One region of the Kocuria sp. HSID17590 genome, then DNA from elsewhere that is predicted to be linked to it. Evidence: riboswitches for the same ligand, from Rfam matches in the RefSeq annotation. Region 1 holds a riboswitch; the other holds the start of a gene.
The links. Region 1 has a riboswitch for thiamine pyrophosphate ahead of D8M39_RS09520 (bifunctional hydroxymethylpyrimidine kinase/phosphomethylpyrimidine kinase). Riboswitches for the same ligand answer to the same signal wherever they lie in the genome.
Positions count from the first base shown of each region.

Region 2: it holds a riboswitch for thiamine pyrophosphate, as region 1 does, so the genes downstream of both, D8M39_RS09270 (3-oxoacyl-ACP reductase) here and D8M39_RS09520 (bifunctional hydroxymethylpyrimidine kinase/phosphomethylpyrimidine kinase) in region 1, are expected to answer to the same signal.

Region 1 covers NZ_RBMB01000025.1:7,636-12,370, forward strand. Annotated here, with positions in the region: gene obgE (GTPase ObgE) at 1-912, opposite strand, end outside; gene rpmA (50S ribosomal protein L27) at 1,065-1,319, opposite strand; gene rplU (50S ribosomal protein L21) at 1,365-1,676, opposite strand; gene D8M39_RS09520 (bifunctional hydroxymethylpyrimidine kinase/phosphomethylpyrimidine kinase) at 1,920-3,494, opposite strand; TPP riboswitch at 3,482-3,577, opposite strand; gene D8M39_RS09525 (Rne/Rng family ribonuclease) at 3,665-4,735, opposite strand, start outside.
Region 2 covers NZ_RBMB01000024.1:4,491-9,225, reverse strand. Annotated here, with positions in the region: gene D8M39_RS09275 (LLM class flavin-dependent oxidoreductase) at 1-683, opposite strand, end outside; gene D8M39_RS09270 (3-oxoacyl-ACP reductase) at 685-1,449, opposite strand; TPP riboswitch at 1,493-1,631, opposite strand; gene nhaA (Na+/H+ antiporter NhaA) at 1,757-3,115, shown strand; gene nadE (ammonia-dependent NAD(+) synthetase) at 3,227-4,054, opposite strand; gene D8M39_RS09255 (enoyl-CoA hydratase) at 4,298-4,735, shown strand, end outside.

The DNA.
Region 1 (4,735 bases):
GGCGAGATCCCGGGCGTCCGGCACGTCCACCTTGTTCAGGACCACGAGCCGCGGGCGCTCGGTGAGCGGGATCGCGGTGGGGTCCTCGTCCCGCACGGCCTCCGCGTAGTGGGCGAGCTCCTCCTCCAGGGCGTCCAGGTCCGTGAGGGGGTCCCGGCCGGGCTCCAGCGTGGCGCAGTCGATCACGTGCACGAGAGCGGCGCAGCGCTCCACGTGGCGCAGGAACTCCAGGCCCAGGCCCTTGCCCTCGGACGCGCCGGGGATCAGGCCGGGAACGTCGGCGACCGTGAAGCGGGTGTCCCCCGCCTGCACCACGCCCAGGTTGGGGACGAGCGTGGTGAAGGGGTAGTCGGCGATCTTGGGACGGGCGGCGCTCATGGCGGCGATCAGGCTGGACTTGCCAGCGGAGGGGAAGCCCACGAGGGCGATGTCCGCGATGGACTTCAGCTCGAGCTCGACCTCCTGCTCCTCGCCCGGGGTGCCGAGCAGGGCGAAGCCCGGTGCCTTGCGCTTGGGCGAGGCCAGCGCCGCGTTGCCCCGGCCGCCCATGCCGCCGGCGGCCAGCACGTACTCGCTGCCCTCCCCCAGCAGGTCCGCGAGCACATTGCCCTCGCGGTCCTTGACCACGGTGCCGTCCGGGACGGAGAGCACGAGGTCCTGGCCCTTGAAGCCGTGGCGCATGTCCCCCTTGCCGGGCTCGCCGTTCGGGGCCTTCTGGTGCGGGGCGTGGTGGAAGCCCAGCAGCGTGGTGGACTGCCCGTCCACGCGCAGGATCACCGACCCGCCGTCACCCCCGTTGCCGCCGTCCGGTCCGCCCAGGGGCTTGAACTTCTCGCGCTTGACGGACACGCAGCCGTGGCCGCCGTTGCCGCCGGTGGCGTGCACGACGACTCGATCAACAAAACTGGCCACGTGGCTCCTCGGGATCTGGGCGGCCCGCCGTGTGCGGGACCCGTTGGTCTCTGGTGAAAAGACTAGAGGGTGAGCGCGTAGAGCGCCCACCCTCTAGTGGTCGTCACCGCACGAGTCGGCGACGGGTGGACCCTGGGGTCCGGAAGAACTGACTACTCGGCGGTCTGGATGTTGACCACGCGGCGGCCACGGCGGGTGCCGAACTCGACGACACCGGCGGCCAGGGCGAACAGCGTGTCGTCCTTGCCGCGACCCATGTTCAGGCCGGGGTGGAAGTGCGTTCCGCGCTGGCGGACGATGATCTCGCCGGCGTTGACGGACTGGCCGCCGAAGCGCTTCACGCCCAGGTACTGGGCGTTGGAGTCACGGCCGTTGCGAGTGGAGCTCGCACCCTTCTTGTGTGCCATGGTGTGTGCCTACCTTCGTTGAAAATGTATCGGGGACCGGGAGGATCAGGCGTTGATGCCGGTGATCTTGACGGTGGTCAGTTCGGCGCGGAAGCCCTGACGCTTCTTGTAGCCGGTCTTGTTCTTGTACTTCATGATCGAGATCTTGGGACCGCGCAGGTCCTCGATGATCTCGGCCGTGACCTTGACGTCGGCCAGGGTCTTGGAGTCGGAGGTGACCTTGTCCCCATCGACCAGCAGCAGCGCAGGAAGCTCTACGGTGCTGCCTGCCTCGCCGGCGACGCGGTCAAGGGTCACGAGGTCTCCTACGGAAACCTTCTCCTGGCGGCCGCCTGCGCGGACAATCGCGTACACCACTTGGGAACTCACTTCTCTCGACATCTATGGACTGCGTGTGTGGGTCGGGCGGACTCCTGGATGCTGCGAATGTCGAGTCAGCCCGCTGCGGTGGTCGAGGACCGACCGCGTGCCACGTGGCTGTCGCATCAGAACAGGGTGTTCGCCCGAGTGTGCCGCCCTCGCGTGCGGATCATGGATATGACGCACAGCGATGCCCGGCACCGACAGCCCAGACTACCCGATGCGGGGAAGTCACGCCAATCACCCCTCCGTGCCGCTCCCCCGCGCGGTCTGGGCGAAGAACGCCAGTTCGAGCCGGCACGCCCGCAGGAACGCACGCCGCATCGCGGAGCGGGTCGCGGGGTTGGCCACGGCGGCCGCACGGTCCACGGCGCGGCGCACCGTCTCGGTGGCCGCCTGGAACCCCGAATCGCTGTACGTGGCGAGCCAGTCCGCGTACGGATGCTCTTCCCACCCCACCGCGCGGGCACGCTCCATGAGCTCGGTCCCCACGTGCGCGTAGAGCCAGTAGCACGGCAGGATGGCCGCCGCTCCCACGGCGAAGCCGTCCTGCCCGGTGCGGGCCAGCAGGAAGTCCGCGTAGGCGCTCGTGGTCTCGGACGGCTCGTGGGGTGCCCGCCCACCCAGGCGGGCCCGGTGCAGGGCGGACTCCGCGGTGACCACCGATGCCGAGGCGGACGCGAAGTGCTCCCGGGTGTCCTCGTCCGGTGCGGCCGCCGCGAGCAGGGCCAGTGCGCGCGAGTAGTACTCGAGGTACTGCATGTCCTGGTCCAGGTACCACTCGAACGCCTCGCGCCCCAGGGTGCCGTCGCCCAGGCCCCGCACGAAGTCCAGCTGCGCGATCTGCTCCCTGATATCGGCGCTGTCCGCCCACAGCGCGTCCGTGAACCGCTCGCCCAGGACCGCTGCCGCGTCGTCGTCGGCGGCGTCGTCGTCGGCGCAGGCCGCGGCCAGGAACTGCGGGTCCGTGACCAGGGCCTGGACGTGGTGCATGTGGTGCACCGGGCCGTTGCCGTGGCCCACGTGCAGGGTGTCCGCTGTGCGCAGCGCGCCGCGCAGCCACGCGCGGGCCGCGCCGATGCCCCCGGCCCAGTCCCCCGTGCGGGCCACCACGGTGGCCACGGCGGAGGAGAGCGAGCAGCCCGTGCCGTGGGTGTTGCGGGTGACCACGCGCAGTCCGGTGAACTCGGCCACCGGCTCGTGGACGCCCGGGACCACGAGGGCGTCCGGGGTGAGCTCGCCGCCCAGGTGACCGCCCTTGACGAGCACGCGCGTGCCGAAGGTATCGGCGACGGTGCGGCCCTGCGCGAGCGCCTCGTCCCACGTGGTGGCCACGGGGCGCTCCGCGAGCACCGCCAGCTCCGGGAGGTTCGGGGTGATCAGGTCCGCGGCTGGCAGGAGGCCGCGCAGAGCCTCCTCCGCCTCGGGCTCCAGCAGCCGCCCGCCCGCGGTGGCGACCATCACGGGGTCGACCACGACCACGGGGGCGCGACCGGCCGCGAGCCACTCCCGGACCGTCTCGATGACGTCCACGGAGCCGAGCATCCCCACCTTCACGGCGTCGAGCTCGACGTCGTCCGAGACCGCGTCCAGCTGCGCGCGCAGGACGTCGACGGGAGGGGTGTGCACGCTGCGCACGCCCTGCGTGTTCTGGGCGACCACGGCGGTGACGACGCTGAGACCGTAGCCGCCCATCGCGGCGATCGACTTCAGGTCCGCGGCGTGGCCGGCACCGCCGGTGGGGTCCGTCCCGGCGATCGACAGGACGCGGGGAACGGTGAGGACGGGTGTGCTGGAGACGGGCGTGGTGGCCACGACATTCCCTTCGCTAGTGCGAGCTAGATCAGGTTCGACGGGTGTGTTCTCAGCCGCGTGGCGCGGCACCCCGTGTGTGCTCCACCGATCATGCCACAGGGGCGCCCGGATCCCTCCGGACGCCCCTGTGGCATCGCGTCACCTCCCGCACCCGTGGGGCGCGGCGGCGCTCACTCGCCCTTGCGGGTCATCGTGATGTCCTGGGCCTTCACGCCCACGCCCACCACGGTGGGCTGCCCGTCCGTGGCCACGGCCTTCTTCGAGCCGGTGGCCGCCGCGGTGAAGCGGCTGACGGTGGACTTCTGCGCCTCGTACTCCTGGGTGGTCACGCTCGCGGTGCCGGGAGCCGCCGCCGGTGCCACCGCTCGGCGCGAGCCACGACGACGCCGCGCCGGCGCCGGCGTCTCGGCCGTCGGCTGGGCGGTGGTGGCGGTCCGGTTGCCCGAGGTGCCATTGTCCGAGGCGCCGATGTCCGAACGGCCGCCGGAGGGTGCGGTGGCCGCCGAGGCCTTCGCGTCCGCGTTCCGACGATTGCCCTTGTCGGCGCCGCTCTCCTGCGCACCGTTGCCGCGGCCGCCGGTGCTCCGGTCGGCCGTGTCGCCGCCGGCAGTGTCACGACCGCCGTTGTCCCGACCGGTGTTCTCACGGGACCCGCCGTCGCGTCCTCCACGGCGGCTGCCCTGGCGAGACCCGCCCCGGCTGTTGGACGAGCGGCTGCGGGAGTTGCCCCCGCGCGAACCGGAATCCTCGGAGCCCTTGCCCTCGGAACCGTCGGAGTTCTCGGAGTCCGGCGCACCGGATCCGCCGCGGTTCTTCCCCGACGGCGCGGAGTCACCGGAGGTCTCCTCCGTGAACGCCGCCGTCAGCGAGTCCAGCGAGAGCGATTCCGAGGAGTCTCCGTCCGCGCCGGAGCGGTCTTGGCCGGACTGTTCCTGCGGGAGCTCGATGACCTCGCCGTGGATCGTCACGCTGGAGGAGCTGTCGGCGTCCTCGGAGGAGTTCCCGGCATCCGCCGAGCTGTCCTGCTGGTTGCCGTTCTCCTCGCCCTGGGGCCCGCGGCCCCGGCTGCGCTTGCCGCGGCGCTTCTTCCGGCGGCGGCCGCCCTCGGACTCGCCGTCCGAGGTGCCACGGTGGTCCGAGTTCCCGTGGGTGTCCCCGGAGCCGTGGGCCTCGGACGTACCGTGCGTGTCCGAGTCCTGCCGGTTCTGCCCGCCACCCTGCTGGGTGTCCTCGGCACCGGA
Region 2 (4,735 bases), on a different contig from region 1:
TTGGCGGGGTCCGCCCACTGGCCCTCCCGGTCCGCGGTGACGGCGTCCGTGTCCCAGCTGGCCCACAGCGCGCGGGCCACCTCCACGAACTCACGCGCCCGCTCGTAGCGCTCGTCCTTGGGCGGCATGGCCGCGTAGCCGTGGTTGCGGGCCTCTGCGTCCCACATGGAGGTCACCACGTTCCACCCGGCTCGACCGCCGGAGATGTGGTCCAGGGATGCGAGCATCCGTGCGGCGTGGAACGGGGTGAAGAACGTGGAGGACACCGTGCACACCAGGCCGATGCGCTCGGTGGCCCGCGCCATCGCGGACAGCGTGGTCAGCGGTTCCAGCGCCCAGTGCGGGCCGTCCGCCACGGGTCCCACGCTGTGCCCGTCCGCGAAGAACACGGCGTCGAACAGGCCGCGCTCGGCGAGCTGCGCGAGCTCCTCGTAGTAGGTGATGTCGGTGAGGCGCTCCACCGAGGAGTCCGGCGCACGCCACGCGGCCTGGTGGTGGCCCGCGCCGTAGAGGAACGCGTTGAGATGCAGCTGGCGGCCGGGCCTGCCCGCGGACGACGCCGCAGCCGCTGTCTCCGGCGCCGGATCGGATTCGTGGGTGGTTGCCGACGGCTCGTCTCCCGCGGGTGCGGTACGAGCGGGACCGGGCGAAGCGGCGTCGTCGTGCTCGGAAGGTGCCGCCATGTCAGTCCACCACCAGCCCGCCGTCGACCACCAGGTTCTGCCCGGTGACGCCGCGGGACCAGTCCGAGGCGAAGAACAGGGCGGTGTCCGCGAACTCCTCCGGGGTGGTCACGCGGCCCAGGGGAGTGCCGGCGGCGATGAAGTCGAAGACCTCGTCCGGGGTGGCCGCACTCGCGTCCGTGGTGCGCAGCAGACCGCCGGAGATCATGTTCACGGTGATGCCCTGCGGGCCGAGGTCCTTCGCGGCGGTGCGCGTGAGGGAGAGCAGGGCCGCCTTGGCCGCGGTGTAGTCGTGGTAGGGGACCACCGGGTTCTGGAAGAGGTTGGTGCCGATGTTGATGATCCGGCCCTCGCCCGCCTCCGCCATGCCCGGGACCACCGCCTGCATCACGTTCAGACCGCCCACCACGGCGCCCTCGAACTGCTGGGTCAGGTTCTCGGCGGTGAGGGTGTCCAGGGTGGGGCGGGCGTCCCCGTTGAAGCTGAAGTCCACCAGCGCGTTGTTCACCGCCACCGTGATGGGTGCGCCGAAGTGCTCCCGCGCCCGCGCGACCATGTCCCGGACCTGCTGGGCGTCGGTCACGTCCGCGCAGACGGCCAGGGCCCAGTCCTCCCCGAGTTCCTGGACGAGCGCGTTCGCCCGCTCCTCGCTCGAGTGGTAGTTCACGACGACGCGCGCGCCCTCCCGGGCGAAGGCCCGGCTGAGGTGCTCCCCCAGCCCGCGGGCTCCGCCGGTGACCAGGACGATGGTGTTCTCGATCCGCATGCTCACTCCTGTGGCTCACGGCGAAGAAAGCGGTGCGCCACTGCTGCGGGCCCCGTGACATCCCTTCGCCAGTACTAACTGGACAGGTTCGACGGGTGTCATCTCAGCCGCTGCGGTCCTTGCTCCGAACGCCTCGACGGGCGGACGGAGCGGGACGGGCAACGGCACCCCGTGTCACTGGGGCCAGTGTAGCCAGAGGGCGCTCCGGCGGGAACGGGCGCGCCGCGACTGCTACCCTTGCTGGCTGGTGTGCCGGGAAGTCTGGTCGGCGAAGTGCAAGTGATGCCCGTCGACAGTGGAGACCTCCATGCCCTCGCACCACCCCCGTACACATGACACCCCTGCCACGGCTCTGCCCGAGACCGCCGGAACGAGCGACTCCGCAGTGCAGGACCCGTTGACGCACGACCCCGCGTCCGGCGGCCCCTTCTCCCGCCTCCAGACCGCTCTCCGCAGGGAGACCGTCGCGGGAATCCTCCTGGTCGCCGCTGCGGCCCTCGCCATTGTCTGGGCCAACTCACCCTTTGCGGAGAGCTACTTCGCCCTGCGGGACCTCGAGGTCGGCTACGAGCCCTGGCACCTGCGCCTGAGCCTCGGGGCGTGGGCCGCTGACGGTCTGCTCGCGATCTTCTTCTTCCTGGTGGGGCTGGAGCTCAAGCGGGAGTCCGTCTCGGGGGATCTGCGGGACCTCGGGAAGGCGGCGGTGCCGATCGCGGCGGCCGTGGGCGGCGTCGTCGTCCCCGCCCTGATCTACGCGGCGGTGAACCTGGCGAGCCCCGAGACCCTGGGCGGCTGGGCGATCCCCACCGCCACGGACATTGCCTTCGCGGTGGCCGTGCTCGCGATCGTGGGCTCGCACCTGCCGCCCGCGCTGCGGCTGTTCCTGCTCACGCTCGCCGTGGTGGACGACCTCCTGGCGATCACCATCATCGCGGTCTTCTACACGGAGGGGGTCAGCGTCCCGCCGCTGCTCCTGGCGCTCGTCCCGCTCGCGGTGTTCGCCGTCCTCACGCACCGGTTCCCTCGCTTCTTCGCGCACCGCGCGTGGGCCGCGTGGGTGATCCTGGTGCCGCTGGCCGTGGTCACGTGGGCGCTCGTCCACGAGGCCGGGATCCACGCCACGGTTGCCGGCGTGCTGCTGGGTTTCGCGGTGCCGGTCATGGCGGCCAAGAACTCCGCGGAGCCCGTGGAGCTGGCCGAGCACCTGGAGCACCGGGTCCGCCCGCTGTCCGCGGGGTTCGCGGTGCCCGTCTTCGCGTTCTTCTCCGCGGGTGTCGCGGTGGGCGGCTGGGGCGGGCTGACGACGGCGCTCGCGGCCCCCGTCACGCTCGGCATCGTCGCGGGGCTCGTGCTGGGCAAGCCGCTGGGCATCATGGGTGCCACGTGGCTCACCACCAGGCTCACGGGCGGCAGGCTGGACCCCTCGATCCGGTGGATCGACCTGCTCGGGATCGCGCTGCTCGCGGGCATCGGGTTCACGGTGTCCCTGCTGATCTCGGAACTCAGCTTCGACCCCGCCGCGGACGCGGGTGACCAGGCGAAGGTGGCGATCCTGACGGCGTCGGTCCTGGCCGCCGTCCTGGCGGGTGCGCTGCTGGCGTGGCGCAACCGGCGCTACCGCCAGGCACCTCTGCCTGTGCCCGGGAAGGACGCCGTCCAGGCGTAGGCACCCAAGCCACGGCGGCGTACGACGAGGGCCCCGGAAAGCCGGAGCCCTCGTCGGGCGATGCGTCGTGGCGAACGCGCCCGGCGTCGTCGGCACCGGTCACGAACGGTCTCAGCCCTCGCGCCACCACGAGTCCGCCGGGGTGACCGGCACGGTGCGCTTGTGGCGGGAGCGCAGGTAGATCTGCTCGAGCTTCTCCGCGACCTCCGCGGGGACGTCCTTGCCCTCGAGGTAGTCGTCGATGTTCTCGTACGTGAGCCCCAGCTCGTCCTCGTCCGTGCGTCCGGGGCTGTCGTTGAGCAGGTCCGCGGTGGGGACCTTGCCCACGAGCTGCTCGGAGGCCCCCAGGTACTCCAGGACCTGCCGGTTCTGCCGCTTGTTCAGCCCGGCCAGGGGCAGCAGGTCCGCGCCGCCGTCCCCGAACTTGGTGAAGAACCCGGTGATGGACTCGGCGGCGTGGTCCGTGCCGATCACGAGCAGGCTGTGGTCCCCGCCCACCGCGTACTGGGCGGTCATCCGCACGCGCGCCTTGGTGTTGCCGCGCGTGAAGTCGGTGAGCTGCTCGCCGGTTGCCGCGGCGTAGGCGGCCTCGAACCCGTCGACGGCCGGAGCGACGTCGTACGTGACCACCCTGTCCGGTTCGATGAAGGCGAGCGCGGCCTGGGCATCGGCCTCGTCGTGCTGCGTGCGGTAGGGCAGGCGCATGGCCACGAACTCCGCGGGCACCTCGTCCTCGCGCAGCTTCTCCACGGCCAGCTGCGCGAGCCGGCCCGCCAGCGTGGAGTCCACACCGCCGCTGATGCCCAGCACGAACCCCTTGGTGTGCGTCGCCCGGAGGTAGTCCGCCAGGAAGTCCACGCGCCGCGCCGCCTCCCGCTCCGGGTCGATCCGCGGGGAGACGCCGAGCTCGGCAATGATCTGTGCCTGCAATTCACGCATGCGGCCATGCTAGCGAGCGCGTGTTTCCGGCGCGTGACGGTTTCGCCCCGGCTCTGGGGGTTGACGACGACGCCGCCCGCGCCCTGCCACACGCCGGTTGCCCTGGCGGCGGGCCGCGGCACCGGGCCCGCGTCTCCCGGGCAGGCTGGTGAGGGGTGGAGGCTCTCGCCGGGCGGGCCCCGCCCGCGAACCGGACCGGCCGCACACGGCGGGCGAACGGCGTCGTCGTGAGATGCTGACCACATGAGCGAAAACACCTACGAAACCATCCTGGTCCGCCGCGAGGGGCGCGTGGGCGTCATCACCCTGAACCGCCCCAAGGCGTTGAACGCGCTGAACGAGCAGACCATGAACGACGTCGTCGCCGCGGCCACCGAGCTGGACCGCGATTCCGCGATCGGGGCGATCGTGCTGACCGGGTCCGAGAAGGCCTTCGCCGCCGGCGCGGACATCAAGGAGATGGGCTCCAAGACCGCCTCGGACATGTACCGCGAGGACTACTTCGCCGCGTGGGACGGCTTCGCGCGGCTGCGGACGCCGAAGATCGCGGCGGTCGCGGGCTACGCACTCGGCGGCGGCTGCGAGCTCGCAATGATGTGCGACATCATCCTCGCCGCGGACACCGCCAAGTTCGGGCAGCCGGAGATCACCCTGGGCGTCATCCCGGGGATGGGCGGCACG